DNA from 2 places in the Atlantibacter sp. MEI4A-1023 genome. Region 1 is predicted to be linked to the other one. Evidence: predicted binding sites of a transcription regulator. Region 1 holds the regulator's gene; the other holds the start of a gene.
The links. Region 1 encodes LexA, which represses DNA repair genes until DNA is damaged. Its sites were predicted from a motif close to TNCTGTATGTACATACAGNA; they were not measured.

Region 1 (8,001 bases):
GGTAGCGGCGCTGGCGCTGGCGTGGGTGTATCCGTTTATGAAGCGCTATACCCATCTGCCGCAGGTAGTGCTGGGCGCTGCGTTCGGCTGGTCTATCCCAATGGCCTTTGCCGCCGTGAGTGAAAGCGTGCCGCTCAGCTGTTGGCTGCTGTTTATCGCTAACATCTGCTGGGCCGTGGCTTACGATACGCAATACGCCATGGTCGACCGTGATGACGACGTTAAAATCGGCATCAAATCCACGGCCATTCTGTTCGGTCGTCACGACAAGCTGATTATCGGTATTTTGCAGGTGGTGGTGATGGGCCTGATGGCGCTGGTGGGCTGGCTAAACGGGCTGGGCGCGGTGTTTTACGCGGCGATCCTGATTGCGGGCGGGCTGTTCGCGTATCAGCAAAAACGGATTGCGCATCGCGAGCGCGCGGCCTGTTTCCAGGCGTTTATGAACAACAACTATGTGGGCTTAGTGTTGTTTATCGGGCTGGTGTTCAGTTACCAACATCTCTAAATAAAACAGGCGGGATTTCCCGCCTGTTTTGTCTTTATGCGTCGCTCGCCTGAGCCGCCGCGCTTTCGATAGTCAACCGAATATCCGAGGTAATCAGGTCTGCCAGAAGCTGGTAAACCTTCATGGTCTCGGCCGGTTCGGCATCGCCGGTATCGCTGATAAAGCCTTCGTCGCGCAGTGTCGACACCAGGGTGCTGAATACCGCTTTGTCGAAGAATTCCGGCGCGTTAATCCCGTGCAACACCGATAGACGCTGCGCCACCGTACGGCTCTCTTTTTCCAGAGTGCCGCGGTTGATCGACGGGTTGGCGCTCAGCAGCCAGAAGGTGATGGCGTAGCGTTGCAGCGTTTCGCGCACCCCTGCCGCCAGCAACTGGAGCGTACGTGAACGGGCCGGGTTAAGCTGCAATTTCTCGCCGTTTTCCACGATTAACTGCTGCTGCAACAGCTCATCCACCAGCGCATCAAGCACTGCGCCCAGCTCGCTTTTCTCCCAGCGCAGGAACAACTCCGCCTTCAGCATCGGGTAGAGCACTTCAACCTGGCGCAGCAACTCTTCACGGGTAATGTGGCGATGCTGGGCGATCATGGCCGCCAGCAGCGATGGCAGCACCAGCATATGATGGATGTTGTTGCGGTAGTAGGTCATCAACACGGCCTGCTCGCGCGGCAGAATGATAATGTCGCCGATGGTGTCTTTTTCGACTTCAAACTTGTTCATTTGCAGCGCGTGCTCAATCAGCTCGTTGGCGGATTGGGCTGGTGTCGTTGCATCCGGCGCATAAGGCACGTTACGCAGCAGGCTTAAGTAACAGCCGAGCTGTTCGGTCAACTGCTCGCGGGTAAGCGAACGTTGACGCGACGCCAGCAGCGCCGTACAGCACAGGTTCATGGCATTAGCCGCGCCCGCGTTGTTGATGCGCACCATCAGGTCGGCGGCGATGGCATTCACTGTCGGCGTCAGCCAGGCAGGTCGGATCGCTTCAATCGGGTCGATGGAGTCGCGCCATTCGGGCACGTGCTGGTTCAGGTACGTCATCAACGGCATTGGTTCGCCGAAGTTTACGTAGCCCTGGCCCAGGTTGCGCAGCTTGCTCAGCCCGCTAACCATCTTCGCGAAGTTCTCTTTCTCTTTGGTCGCGCCACGCAGCTCTTTGGCGTAAGTACCCACTTCCATCACGTGTTCATAGCCGATGTAGATAGGAACCAGCGTGATAGGGCGGGTGCCGCCGCGCAGCATCGCCTGGATGGTCATCGACAGGGTGCCGGTTTTCGGGTCCAGCAGGCGACCGGTACGGGAACGGCCCCCTTCAACAAAATATTCCACCGAATAGCCGCGGCTGAACAGTTCGCCCAGATACTCGCGGAACACCGTGGAGTAAAGTTTGTTGCCCTTGAACGTACGACGAATAAAGAACGCGCCCAGGCGGCGGAACATCGGGCCCGCTGGCCAGAAGTTCAGGTTGATACCCGCAGCGATGTGCGGCGGCACAAGGCCCTGGTGATACAGCACATAGGACAGCAGCATATAGTCCATATGGCTGCGGTGGCAGGGAACGTACACCAGTTCGTGACCGTCATGCGCCAGTTGGCGCACCCGCTCGGCGTTGTGCACATTAATGCCCTGATAGAGGCGGTTCCAGGTAAAGCCCAGAATGCGATCCATCAGACGAATGGTTTCGTAAGAGAAGTTCGCCGCAATCTCTTCCATCAACGCCACGGCATTTTGCTGGGCTTTTTCATGGGAGATTTTTTTGCTGCGCGCTTCGTCTTCTACCGCGCGGGCAATGGCTTTAGAGGCCAGCAGCTTATTAAACAGGTCCTGACGCGCCGGTAAACGCGGCCCTACGGCGGCCAGGCGCTGGCGGGCGAAGTGCATACGCGCCACTCGCGCCAGCTTCTGGGCAATGGTTTTATCGGTGCCGTGTTCATCCGCCATGCGGCGCAGCGACAGCGAGGGCGAAAAGCGTACAAAGCTGTCGCGCCCTAACCAGGAAACGGCAAAAAATTTCTGCAAGCCGTTCAGCATCCGCAGCGGCGGGTTCACTTCGCCTTTTTCACGGCCCGGCGCGCGCCCGAACATCACCGACACCGGCACCATCTGCACATCAAGTTGCGGATTGCTGCGATGCAGATCGAGATAGTCGTGGAATAACTTAATCGACTCCTCTTTCGGCGTGTAATAGGTGAATACCCGCGGCCCGCCGTGAATAAACACATGGCGCGGCAGCAGAGTGCCGTCAATTTCGAGAGGCTCCAGCGGATCGGGCAAATCGTGTGCCAGACATTGTTGGCGCAGCGTCAGCAAGTCCGCCTTCGAGTTGTACGGAAGAACGTACATAATCGGGCGCGAGGTATCGAGCCCCAGTTCGGCGCACGGATCCGCCGGAATGGATTTGCTTTTTACCAGTACGCGTAATGGTAAATTAAGTAATTTGTAGTAAATTCGTGGCCAGCCGGACATAAACGATGTAAAGCCTCTGGTTAACAATGCAATTGCACCGCAAGAATATCAGAAACAACCGGGAATTTCTGTGGTGCTTACGTTTCGTTGCTCACTGCTATTGATGCGCGTTTTTTAAAAAGGTTTCCTTTCATGGCGAATAACACCACCGGGTTGATACGAATAATTAAAGCAGCAGGTTACTCCTGGAAAGGCATTTGCGCCGCCTGGAAGAACGAAGCGGCGTTTCGCCAGGAGGGCGTCGCGGCGATTGTCGCCATTGCTATCGCCTGCTGGCTGGATGTCGATCCGATTACCCGGGTGTTGCTGATTGGCTCCGTCATTCTGGTGATGATAGTTGAGATCCTTAATAGCGCCCTCGAAGCGGTGGTCGATCGCATCGGCCCGGAATTTCATGAGCTTTCCGGGCGCGCCAAAGACATGGGCTCGGCGGCGGTACTGTTTGCTATTTTACTGGCGCTGATGACCTGGGGCATATTGCTCTGGTCAAATTTGCGATAACTCTTCCAGATGTCGCTAACATGCGGATATTTGCTCATTTTGTGGTTTCAAAATCACCGTTAGCTGTATATACTCACAGCATTACTGTATATGCACCCAGGGGGCGGAATGAAAAGTTTAACGGCCAGACAGCAAGAGGTGTTTGATCTCATTCGGGATCACATCAGCCAAACCGGCATGCCTCCCACTCGTGCGGAGATTGCACAGCGTCTGGGCTTTCGTTCTCCTAACGCTGCAGAAGAACATTTAAAAGCCCTGGCGCGTAAAGGGGTGATTGAAATCGTTTCTGGCGCATCGCGCGGTCTGCGTTTGCTGGTGGAAGAGGAAGAGGGGTTGCCGCTGGTTGGGCGCGTTGCCGCGGGCGAACCGCTGTTAGCTCAGCAGCATATCGAAGGCCATTACCAGGTCGATCCCGGCTTGTTTAAGCCCAGCGCGGATTTCCTGCTGCGCGTTAGCGGTATGTCGATGAAAGATATCGGGATTATGGACGGCGATTTGCTCGCGGTGCATAAAACTCAGGATGTACGTAACGGCCAGGTGGTGGTCGCGCGCATCGATGACGAAGTGACCGTTAAGCGCCTGAACAAACAGGGCAACACGGTGCAGTTACTGCCGGAAAACAGCGAATTCTCCCCAATCGTTGTTGACCTGCGCCAGCAGGCCTTTTCTATCGAAGGGCTTGCTGTCGGCGTGATCCGCAACGGCGAGTGGCTGTAAGCTCTGCTGTCTGATTTGAAGCCGTAGCGCGCCGCGTTACGGCTTTTTGCTTTCCAGAATTCCCTACCGCTACGGATTGCGTCATGCCATTTTTCACGTCTGCTGATAAAGCATTGTGGCGCCTGGCGCTACCCATGATCTTCTCCAATATTACCGTGCCGCTGCTCGGCCTGGTGGATACCGCCGTTATCGGCCATCTCGATAGCCCCGTTTATTTAGCCGGTGTCGCCATTGGCGCAACCGCCACCAGTTTTCTGTTTATGCTGCTGCTGTTTCTGCGAATGAGCACCACCGGGTTAACCGCCCAGGCATTTGGTGCAAAAAACCCGCAGGCGATGGCGCGAGCCCTGGTGCAACCGCTACTGCTGGCGGTGCTGGCCGGGGTGGCGATTATGCTGTTACAGACCCCGCTGATTAACCTGGCGTTGCATATCGTAGGCGGCAGCGAAGAAGTATTACATCAGGCGCGGCGCTTTCTGGAAATCCGCTGGCTAAGCGCGCCTGCGACGCTGGCGAACCTGGTGCTGTTAGGCTGGTTATTGGGGGTGCAGTACGCGCGAGCGCCAGTGATCCTGCTGGTTGTTGGCAATGTGCTGAATATCGCACTCGACCTGTGGCTGGTGGTGGGGCTGGATATGAACGTGCAGGGCGCTGCGCTGGCAACGGTGGCGGCGGAATACATCACGCTGATCGTCGGATTGCTGATGGCCTGGCATGTCATGACGCTGCGGGGCATCAATCCGGCAATGCTGCTCTCTGCCTGGCGCGGCGATATCTGGCGTTTACTGGCGCTCAATCGCGACATTATGCTGCGTTCGCTGCTGCTGCAAATCTGTTTCGCCAGCGTCACGATTTTAGGGGCGCGGATGGGTAGCGATGTGGTGGCGGTGAATGCCGTCCTGATGACGCTGCTGACGTTCACCGCCTACGCACTGGATGGTTTCGCCTATGCGGTGGAAGCCCATTCCGGGCAGGCTTACGGCGCAGGTAACAGCAACCAACTGATTAAAGTCTGGCATGCCGCCTGTCGCCAGGCGGGCCTGGTGGCGCTGATGTTCGCTACGGTTTATGCGCTTTGGGGCGAGCATATTGTTGCGCTACTGACCTCGCTGCCGGTTTTACAACAGCAAGCGGATCGTTACCTCGGCTGGCAGGTTGTGCTGCCGCTGGTTGGCGTGTGGTGTTATCTGCTGGACGGCATGTTTATCGGCGCTACCCGTGGCGCGGAAATGCGTAACAGTATGGCCGTGGCGGCTGCGGGTTTCGGCGTGACATTAATCGCTTTGCCCTGGCTGGGTAATCACGGGCTATGGCTGGCGGTAGCGGTATTTCTGGCATTGCGCGGGCTGTCGTTATGGCTCATCTGGCGGCGCCACTGGCAGCGCAATAGCTGGTTCAACGAGACGGGTCATGGTTAGTTACATCTGCTGACTCTCATTTAATTTCTGAATATCTGTTTGATATATAAAATTTTTGTATCATTAATGCCGATTTTTATCTTTCGCGCTTGGTTAAAGATTCTGAATGTTTCAAACGAGTCGGAATGGTCGACTAAACTCATTATCACGTCCAGCAGATAATAACTGTTAAACACGGACGATAAACATTTAGCGTTTATAACCGAACGATGAGGACTACATCATGAATAAAGACGAAGTCGGCGGTAACTGGAAACAGTTCAAAGGTAAAATGAAAGAGCAGTGGGGTAAACTCACTGACGACGATATGACCGTTATCGAAGGTAAACGCGATCAGCTCGTAGGGAAAATCCAGGAACGTTATGGATACGAGAAAGATCAGGCAGAGAACGAAGTAAAAGACTGGGAAACCCGTAACGATTACCGCTGGTAATCCCCGTCGTTTCTCTGCTTAGCCACCCTCATGGCTACCCTGCCAGGTACAAGGATGTACCATTAACGCCTTCACTTACCGCGTTTTTTCACCTGAACTGAATGGTCGTGACCACAGTGTTCCGGGTGACGGCACGATTCTACCTCTTTGCAGCCTGAGCACAGCCCGTGCGCTTCAATGACATTATGCCGCAGCGTAAAGCCCATATCGGCGGCTAACGCATCCATGATCTTCTCTACACCCTGCGCGCTCTGCTCTTTGACGACGCCGCAGCGGTCGCAAATAAACATCGCTGAAGTATGCGTCGGTTGATCGAACAGATGGCACAGAACATAGCTGTTGGTTGATTCAACCTTGTGAACAAACCCTTGCTCCAGCAGGAAGTCCAGCGCCCGATAGACTGTCGGCGGCTTAGCCTGCGGCTCGGATTCGCGCAGCAAATCCAGGAGATCGTAAGCGCTAATCGCGCCTTTTTGTAACGTCATTAAGCGCAACACTTCGAGGCGCTGCGGGGTCAGGCGTACGTTTCGTTGCTGGCAAAGATCTTCTGCCAGGGCAAGCATATGTTGTGACGTCGTCGTATCCATCAGCATCCCCATGGGTCACGTAAAACGCTTATTTTATCATGATCCGTCCAAAACGCCGACAGTGCGCAGGATCGTTCTTCCGCTTCGTTTTTCGCAAGCTCATCCATACGTATCAGTTCGATTGAAAAAAACCACATCTATAAATATTAAAGACTTACAAATAATGAACATGAGCCGCCTGAAGGCGGCGCGCTTTCAGGGCTCTGACGCCTGTCTTTCATAGGGACATTTGCCGCCAACATTTTCCGCTGTGCAGGGACACAGCGCCTGTTACGCAACCTATGACGAGACAAACTCCTGTGAAAAAAATAAAACTTTCTATAACAGCATTAGCAGTTTTTTTGGTGGTAACGAGTGAGGCCAGGGCGGCTAATACCTGGACGGAAGCGCGTGGAGATGCAATGGGAGGAACCGGCGTCGCGTCTGCGCATTATGGCAGCGGGGTACTGATTAACCCGGCGTTGCTGGCAAAAGCGCAGCCAGAAGATTCTGTCACCATTATTTTCCCCACCGTGGGCGCGCAAATCAGCGATAAAGACAATTTACAGGACGAAATCGATAACATTAGTGATCGTATTGATTACTACAAAGAGGTGATTAACGATTTTGGTCCGGAAGACTTATTGAACCTCGGCGAATCAGTCCAACAGTTTCAGAATGCCGCAGGTGAACTGGCGGATCAGCTAGAGTCGCTGGAGGGCAAAATCGCCACCGCGCGAGCGGGGGCCGGGCTGGCCGTCAGTATTCCCAGCGATATGCTCTCGGTCGCTTTTGTGGCGAAAGGCTATGCCCATGCCCGGGTCAGTTCCTGGATCGATCAGGAGGATATTACGTACCTGAGAGGGATCCAGGGAAGCGAGGCCATTGCCATTGACGTTGCGCGCGATGCCATCCTGAACGGTAGTGATGAGATCACCGATAACCTTCACTCTACCGGTTTTGGTCGCGTGGCGATTGTTTCCGACTATGGCGTTGCTTTTGCAAAGCAATTCGATATGGGCGGCGTGCCGGTTTCTTTCGGCGTGACCCCGAAGCTGCAAAAAACCTGGCTGTATAATTACAGTGTGCCAATTTATGCCTACGACAGTAGCGACTGGAACAGTAGCCGTTACCGTACTGACAATACCGGTTTCAACGTTGACGCCGGTTTAGCCGCCGATCTTAGTGAAAACTGGACCGTTGGCCTGAGCGGGCAGAACCTGATTTCTCGCGATATTAATGCCAAAGAGGTCAACGGTTTTCGCGATAGTTATGAAATTACGCCGCTGGTCACGGCGGGTGTTGCCTGGCATAGCGGTATTTTGACCCTGGCGGCTGATGGCGATCTCACCGAAACCAAAGGATTCAAAAGCGAAGATAACAGCCAGTACGCC
Region 2 (8,001 bases), 1.7 Mb from region 1:
GTCTCCACCAGTGGAGCGACCAACCGCAGTTCGGCCTTGATTTTGACAACGACCTGTCCACGACGCCACAACCTAACGCCTGGCAGCGCAAATGGTCGACGTTTTTCGCCGAACAGCGCATTGGCTGGCAGCTGGAGCTGGCGGCCGAAAAAGGCCTGGAGTTTGGCGATATTGATTTGATCGTGGATGTGGTAGCCGCACAGTTAGCCTCCCACCAGCCTCAGCCGTCGTTATTACACGGTGACTTGTGGTCCGGGAACTGCGCATTGGGGCCGGACGGGCCTTATATCTTCGACCCGGCCTGCTACTGGGGCGACCGCGAATGCGATCTGGCGATGCTGCCGCTGCACCCTGACCAGGCGCCGCAAATTTACGATGGCTACCAGTCTGTTTCCCCCTTACCCGCAGGCTTTCTCCAGCGCCAGCCGCTGTACCAGCTCTATACCCTGTTAAACCGCGCCATTTTGTTTGGCGGTAATCATCTGGTGGCGGCGCAAAAAGCGCTGGAAAGGATACTGGCGGCTTAACGACAACGCTCCCGCCCGGGAGCGTTTTTTTACATAAAGCCCAACAGCTTAAAGAAGAAATACCCGGCAATAATCACAATGACCGGCAGGATATACAGCGGGAATATCTGGAGAAAAATAGTATGGCGAGGCACAACGATGCGATCTTCTAGCTGTGCTTTAGTCAGGCCGTCGGCCCCTTTCGCCTGTTCCAGAATCAACTGGTCCTGAATACCTTCGCGCAGGAAGCGCGCCTGGCGGCTCATCCGTGCGCCGGACGCCTGTAGCGCCAGCCCGACGAAAATGAAGATAAAGATAATCCAGAACGTGACATTCGCCTGGTGCTGGAAGTCAGGCAGCGGCGAGTTGTACCAGAAAAAATTCAGGAACGGCGTATTAAAGCGCATCATATCAATCATGATATGGGCGAAATCCAGCATCACGGCATTGATGCCCGGCTGCTTTTCGCTGTGCTCATACATAAATTTCAGTACTGAAATCAGCGTTGAAATAACTGCGGGTATAAAGATAATCCACCCGGCAAGGCGTTTTATAACAGCAATGCGTCCAGCTTGTTGGTACGTCATTCTTTCCCCTTTTAAGACGCTACATTCTCGAAAACAAGTCTACCTGCTCAACAGATTCTCCGCCTGAAGTTTACTGCGAAATTCACAAAGCGGTAGCGATAAGCTGATTTTCAGGCTATTGATAACACAACATGTTAACCACAGGAGTGATTACCGATGCCTGATTCGCGCCCGATCCTCGCCGCGATTTTCGATATGGATGGCCTGCTGATTGATTCAGAACCGCTATGGGATAAAGCGGAGCTGGAAATCATGGCGACACTTGGCGTGGATGTCACCCGCCGCCATGAACTGCCTGATACATTAGGTTTACGCATCGATTTGGTGGTGGATCTCTGGTTTATCCACCAGCCCTGGAATGGCCCTTCAAAGGCGGAAGTGACCGATCGCATCATCACCCGGGCGATTACCCTGATCGAAGAGCAACGCCCTGCACTCCCTGGTGTACCCGAGGCGGTGGCGATATGCAAAGCGCAGGGGCTAAAAGTGGGTCTGGCGTCGGCATCTCCGCTGCGAATGCTGGAAAGCGTGCTGTCGATACTGGGTTTACGCGACCAGTTTGATGCCGTCTCATCGGCGGAAAAACTGCCGTACAGTAAGCCGCACCCGCAGGTTTATCTGGACGCCGCCGCCAAACTAGGCGTCGATCCGCTGTGCTGCGTCACCCTGGAAGACTCCGTCAACGGGATGATTGCCACCAAAGCCGCGCGGATGCGTTCAATTGTGGTGCCCGCAGCAGAAAATCGTGCCGACCCGCGCTGGGTCCTCGCTGACGCTAAACTCGACTCGCTGGAACAGCTCACCCTTACCCATCTTCGGGGGTAATTTCCCGCTCTAAAGACGGCTCAGGCCGTCTTTTTTATACCCTCATCATATTTTTGAAACATTGTTTTATTTTATCTTGGTTATTTTATTTTCCCTGCCTATGATCTTCTCAATAACATTCAGTAGATAACGAGGACATTATGATTCTTGATGCATTTAACCTTGCGGGTAAAGTCGCGATTGTGACGGGTTGTGACACCGGGCTGGGCCAGGGAATGACGCTAGGGCTTGCCCAGGCGGGCTGCGATATCGTCGGCGTCAACCGCAAAATTCCGCACGATACCGAGCAAAAAGTCACGGCGCTGGGACGACGTTTTACCGCCATTCAGGCTGACTTAAGCCGTCAGGATAATATCGATGCCATTGTACAGACCGCTGTAGAACGCATGGGCCGGGTGGATATTCTGGTCAACAACGCCGGTACTATCCGTCGGGAAGACGCGCTGAATTTCACCGAGCAAGACTGGGACGACGTCATGAACCTGAATCTTAAATCGGTATTCTTTTTATCGCAGGCCGTGGCCCGGCAGTTTATCGCCCAGGGCGGCGGCGGAAAAATCATTAATATCGCCTCGATGCTCTCCTTCCAGGGCGGCATCCGCGTTCCCTCTTATACCGCCTCGAAAAGCGGCGTGTTGGGGTTAACCCGGCTGCTGGCCAATGAGTGGGCAGCACACAACATCAACGTCAACGCCATCGCACCGGGTTATATGGCGACCAACAATACCCAGCAACTGCGAGAAGACGCTGCCCGCAACCAGGAAATCCTCGATCGCATCCCCGCCGCGCGCTGGGGCGAACCGGCAGATTTGCAGGGCCCGGCGGTATTTTTAGCCTCCGACGCCTCGGCCTATATCAATGGCTACACCATCGCCGTGGATGGCGGCTGGCTGGCACGCTAACGCGATGAAAATCCGGTGACAAAGAGTTACACCGTCACCGCTTCCGTCTACTGTATAAAAACCCTATACTGGATGAATTGACAGTCAGCTTTTTTCTGGGTTTTTAACATGACGGCGGAAGGCCACCTTTTTTTCTCCATTGCGTGTGCGGTGTTTGCCAAAAACGCCGAACTCACCCCTGTGCTGGCGCAGGGGGACTGGTGGCATATTGTTCCGTCGGCAATTTTGACCTGTCTGCTGCCGGATATCGATCACCCCAAATCGCTGCTTGGCCAGCGGCTAAAGTGGATCTCTAAACCCGTCGCCCGCGCCTTTGGTCACCGGGGCTTTACCCACAGCCTGCTGGCGGTGTTTATCGCCCTGACGCTGTTCTATCTCAAAGTCCCCGATAGCTGGATTATTCCGGCAGACGCTATTCAGGGTATGGTATTGGGTTATCTCAGCCATATTCTGGCGGATATGCTAACCCCGGCGGGCGTTCCGCTGCTGTGGCCCTGTCGCTGGCGCTTCCGTCTGCCGATCCTGATGCCGCAAAAAGGCAACCAGCTTGAGCGGGTGCTGTGCATGGCGTTCTTTGTTTATGCCGTGTGGATGCCCCAGGGCCTGCCAGAGAATAGCGCTATCCGCTGGTCATCCCAGATGATCAATTCACTGCAAAATCAGTTCGATCGCTTTATTCATCACCAGACCGAGCGTTAAACCAGCAGAAAACCACTTTTGGATATAATCAATTCCATTTGATTATAAGAACCCCCCGCGTCTTCTGTTACCCTTTGCGCCATAAAGACGGGCCACTTCGAGCCTGTCAGTGAAACAGGAGAACGGGGATGAATTTTCCATTAATAGCGAACATTGTGGTGTTCGTTATCCTCTTGCTGTTGCTGGCGCAAACCCGCCACCGGCAGTGGAGTCTGGCAAAAAAAGTATTAGTGGGTCTGGTGATCGGCGTGGTCTTCGGCTGCGTTCTGCATGCGATTTACGGCGCAGATAGCCCGGTCCTGAAAACCTCTATCCAGTGGTTTAACGTGGTCGGCAATGGCTATGTGCAACTGCTGCAAATGATTGTGATGCCGCTGGTGTTCGCCTCCATTCTGAGCGCGGTCGCCCGCCTGCATAACGCCTCCCAGCTCGGTAAAATCAGTCTGTTGACTATCGGCACGCTGCTGTTCACCACGCTTATCGCGGCGCTGGTGGGGGTGCTGGTGACTAACCTGTTCGGCCTGACCGCAGAAGGCCTGGTGCAGGGCACGGCGGAAACCGCCCGTCTGAGCGCCATTGAAACTAACTACGCCGGTAAAGTGGCCGATCTGAGCGTGCCGCAGCTGCTGCTGTCGTTTATTCCGAAAAACCCATTTGCCGATCTCACCGGCGCGAACCCGACCTCCATTATCAGCGTGGTCATTTTCGCGGCGTTCCTCGGCGTGGCGGCACTGAAACTGCTGAAAGACGATGCGCCGAAAGGCGAGCGCGTGCTGACCGCTATCGATACCCTGCAAAGCTGGGTGATGAAGCTGGTTCGCCTGGTGATGCAGTTAACTCCGTACGGCGTAATGGCGCTGATGACCAAAGTGGTTGCCAGCTCTAACCTGCAGGACATCATCAAGCTGGGCAGCTTCGTGGTCGCCTCGTACCTGGGTCTGGGCATCATGTTTGTGGTGCATGGTCTGCTGCTGGCAGTGAACGGCGTGAGCCCGCTGAAGTACTTCCGCAAAGTCTGGCCAGTACTGACTTTCGCCTTCACCAGCCGTTCCAGCGCCGCGTCTATTCCGCTGAACGTCGAAGCGCAAACCCGTCGTCTGGGCGTGCCGGAATCTATCGCCAGCTTCGCGGCCTCCTTTGGCGCGACTATCGGCCAGAACGGCTGTGCGGGTCTCTACCCGGCGATGCTGGCGGTGATGGTGGCGCCGACCGTGGGTATTAACCCGCTGGACCCGATGTGGATTGCCACTCTGGTGGGCATTGTGACCGTAAGCTCCGCAGGCGTAGCGGGTGTGGGCGGCGGCGCAACCTTCGCCGCGCTGATCGTGCTGCCCGCAATGGGCCTGCCGGTGACCCTGGTGGCGCTGCTGATTTCCGTTGAGCCGCTGATCGACATGGGCCGTACCGCGCTGAACGTGAGCGGTTCCATGACTGCCGGTACGCTGACCAGCCAGTGGCTGAAGCAAACTGATAAAGCGATCCTGAACAGCGACGAAGAAGCCGAACTCGCGCACCGTTAATCGCCCTTCAAAAGCAAAAAAACCGCATTGAAAAATGCGGTTTTTTTTTATTTCAGAAATAGCCAGAAGCTAAACGAGATCTTGCTTAATCTGTGACGCCCAGCGCTGCGCAGACTCCGGGATCGTGAAGGTCGGGGAGCGCAAAAAGCCGTCATTCACCAGCACGAAGGCGACATATTTTCCCCGCAGCATCCAGACGTCTTTGAATCCTTCCATGCGTACCGCGTGTTCCGGCGGTGCAGGTTCAATCCGTGGCGTATACGTGATAACACGACGATTTTGTTGGCGTAAAGGTTTCATCAGCAGCAATCAATATCAAACAATCAGATTCGTGCCTCTATGATAACGGATCTCACGCCTCCCTGCAGCCCGACCTCTGGCCCTGAAAAGCAGCGCGTCGGCATTGTTCTATAGTTAGAAGGGTTTTTACCTAACAACGACCCCATTTTCAGCAATGAAATCAGGAGACGAGTTAAATGTCGCATAACGATAAGCCCTCACACCAGGCGCCGATCCACGACGCCAGTGAATCACAACCCGGAATGGATTCTTTGGCTCCCGAAGACGGTTCGCACCGCCCGGCCCCGCAACACAGCGCACCCGGCGAATACCCTACCGCCCCCGGCAGCCTGAAAGCCCCGGACACCTCAAATGAAAAACTCAATGCGCTCGATAATTTCCGTAAAGGCAGCGAAGATTTCCCGCTCACCACCAATCAGGGCGTGCGCATCGCCAACGATCAAAACTCGCTGCGCGCCGGCACGCGTGGCCCGACGCTGTTAGAAGACTTCATCCTGCGCGAAAAGATCACCCACTTCGACCATGAGCGCATCCCGGAGCGTATCGTCCACGCGCGCGGCTCGGCGGCTCACGGCTATTTCCAGCCCTATAAAAGCCTGAAAGATCTTACCAAAGCAGATTTTCTGAGCGATCCGGAGAAAATCACCCCGGTGTTTGTGCGCTTCTCAACCGTGCAAGGCGGCGCAGGCTCGGGGGATACGGTGCGTGATATCCGTGGTTTCGCCACCAAGTTTTACACCGAAGAAGGGATTTTCGATCTGGTGGGCAATAACACGCCGGTGTTCTTTATTCAGGACGCCCACAAATTCCCGGACTTTGTGCATGCGGTCAAACCCGAGCCGCACTGGGCTATTCCGCAGGGTGCCAGTGCCCACGACACCTTCTGGGACTACGTTTCCCTGCAACCGGAAACCCTGCATAACGTGATCTGGGCGATGTCGGATCGCGGTATCCCGCGCAGCTATCGCACCATGGAAGGCTTCGGCATCCATACCTTCCGGTTGATCAACGCCGAAGGCAAAGCCACCTTCGTGCGCTTCCACTGGAAGCCGGTCGCCGGCAAAGCCTCGCTGGTATGGGATGAGTCGCAGAAGCTGATTGGCCGTGACGGCGATTTCCACCGCCGCGAGCTGTGGGAAGCGATTGAAGCGGGCGATTTCCCGGAATATGAGCTGGGCCTGCAATTGATCCCGGAAGAAGACGAATTCAAATTCGATTTCGACCTGCTCGATCCGACCAAACTCATTCCCGAAGAGCTGGTGCCGGTGCAACTGGTGGGCAAGATGGTGCTCAACCGCAACCCGGACAACTTCTTCGCCGAGAACGAACAGGCGGCGTTCCATCCGGGCCATATCGTCCCCGGTCTGGACTTCACTAACGACCCGCTGTTGCAGGGGCGTTTGTTCTCCTACACCGATACCCAAATCAGCCGCCTCGGCGGGCCTAACTTCCACGAAATTCCGATTAACCGCCCGGTTTGCCCGTACCACAACTTCCAGCGCGACGGCATGCACCGCATGGATATCGACACCAACCCGGCGAACTACGAGCCGAACTCCATCAACGACAACTGGCCGCGCGAGACGCCTCCTGGCCCGAAACGCGGGGGATTTGAATCCTGGCAGGAGCGTGTCGAGGGCCATAAAATCCGCGAGCGCAGCCCATCGTTCGGCGAATATTATTCCCATCCGCGCCTGTTCTGGCAGAGCCAGACGCCGGTTGAACAGCAGCATATTATCGATGCCTTCAGCTTCGAGCTGGGCAAGGTCGCCCGCGCTTACATTCGCGAGCGGGTGGTGGACCAGCTTTGCCATATCGATGTTTCTCTCGCCAGCGCGGTGGCGGAGAACCTGGGGATCACCCTCACCGACGAGCAGATCCACACCGCCCCGCCGAAGGATGTCAACGGCCTGAAGAAAGACGCGGCGCTCAGCCTGTACGCGGTGCCGAGTGGCAGCGTGAAAGGCCGCGTGGTGGCGATCCTGCTTAACGACCGTGTGTGCGCTGCGGACTTACTGGCAATCATGCAGGGCCTGAAGCGCCAGGGCGTGCACAGCAAACTGCTCTATTCACGCATGGGTGAAGTCACGGCGGATGACGGTTCGCAAATCACCGTAATGGGCACCTTCGAGGGTGTGCCGTCGCTGACGGTCGACGCGGTCATCGTCCCCGGCGGCACGGTCAGCGGCCTGCTCGATCGCGGCGATGTGCGCTACTACCTGCTCGAAGCGTATAAGCACCTGAAGCCGATTACGCTGTTGGGTGATGCCCGCCAGTTTAAATCGGTGTTGGGGGTGGATGCCCAGGGCGAAGAAGGAATTATTGAAGGCGATGATGCGCAGGGCTATGCGGTGGAGACGCTGCTGACGCTGTTACAGAAGCATCGGGTGTGGTCACGGACCAACAAAATCCCGGCTATCCCGGCATAAATACGGCGCCACGGCATGAGCGCCGTGGCGTTCATGGCTGGTGTAGAGACATAAAAAAACCTGCCGAAGCAGGTTTTTTTATGCGGGACGCAAAACTTACTGTTTCGCTTTCGGCGCCTGTGGATCGGTGTCGTATTCGGCACAGGTCTGGTAGCCGGAGTTGATCACGTGGCCGGTGTCATCCAGCGCCACAAAGTAGGTTTCCGCTTTGCCGTCGCGCTGACCCAGAATGT

Region 2: ACVV26_RS12600 (metal-dependent hydrolase) is a predicted target of LexA. The motif match lies at 2,887-2,906, and genes of this name have one in related genera.

The regions. Positions count from the first base shown of each region.
Region 1 covers NZ_CM149568.1:4,325,900-4,333,900, reverse strand. Annotated here, with positions in the region: gene ubiA (4-hydroxybenzoate octaprenyltransferase) at 1-508, shown strand, start outside; gene plsB (glycerol-3-phosphate 1-O-acyltransferase PlsB) at 543-2,972, opposite strand; gene ACVV26_RS20550 (diacylglycerol kinase) at 3,105-3,473, shown strand; gene lexA (transcriptional repressor LexA) at 3,582-4,190, shown strand; gene dinF (MATE family efflux transporter DinF) at 4,274-5,608, shown strand; gene ACVV26_RS20535 (CsbD family protein) at 5,832-6,041, shown strand; gene zur (zinc uptake transcriptional repressor Zur) at 6,113-6,628, opposite strand; gene ACVV26_RS20525 (conjugal transfer protein TraF) at 6,910-8,001, shown strand, end outside.
Region 2 covers NZ_CM149568.1:2,616,889-2,624,889, forward strand. Annotated here, with positions in the region: gene ACVV26_RS12580 (fructosamine kinase family protein) at 1-527, shown strand, start outside; gene ACVV26_RS12585 (YniB family protein) at 557-1,093, opposite strand; gene hxpB (hexitol phosphatase HxpB) at 1,250-1,918, shown strand; gene kduD (2-dehydro-3-deoxy-D-gluconate 5-dehydrogenase KduD) at 2,059-2,820, shown strand; gene ACVV26_RS12600 (metal-dependent hydrolase) at 2,929-3,519, shown strand; gene ACVV26_RS12605 (L-cystine transporter) at 3,648-5,039, shown strand; gene cedA (cell division activator CedA) at 5,109-5,339, opposite strand; gene katE (catalase HPII) at 5,516-7,768, shown strand; gene osmE (osmotically-inducible lipoprotein OsmE) at 7,865-8,001, opposite strand, start outside.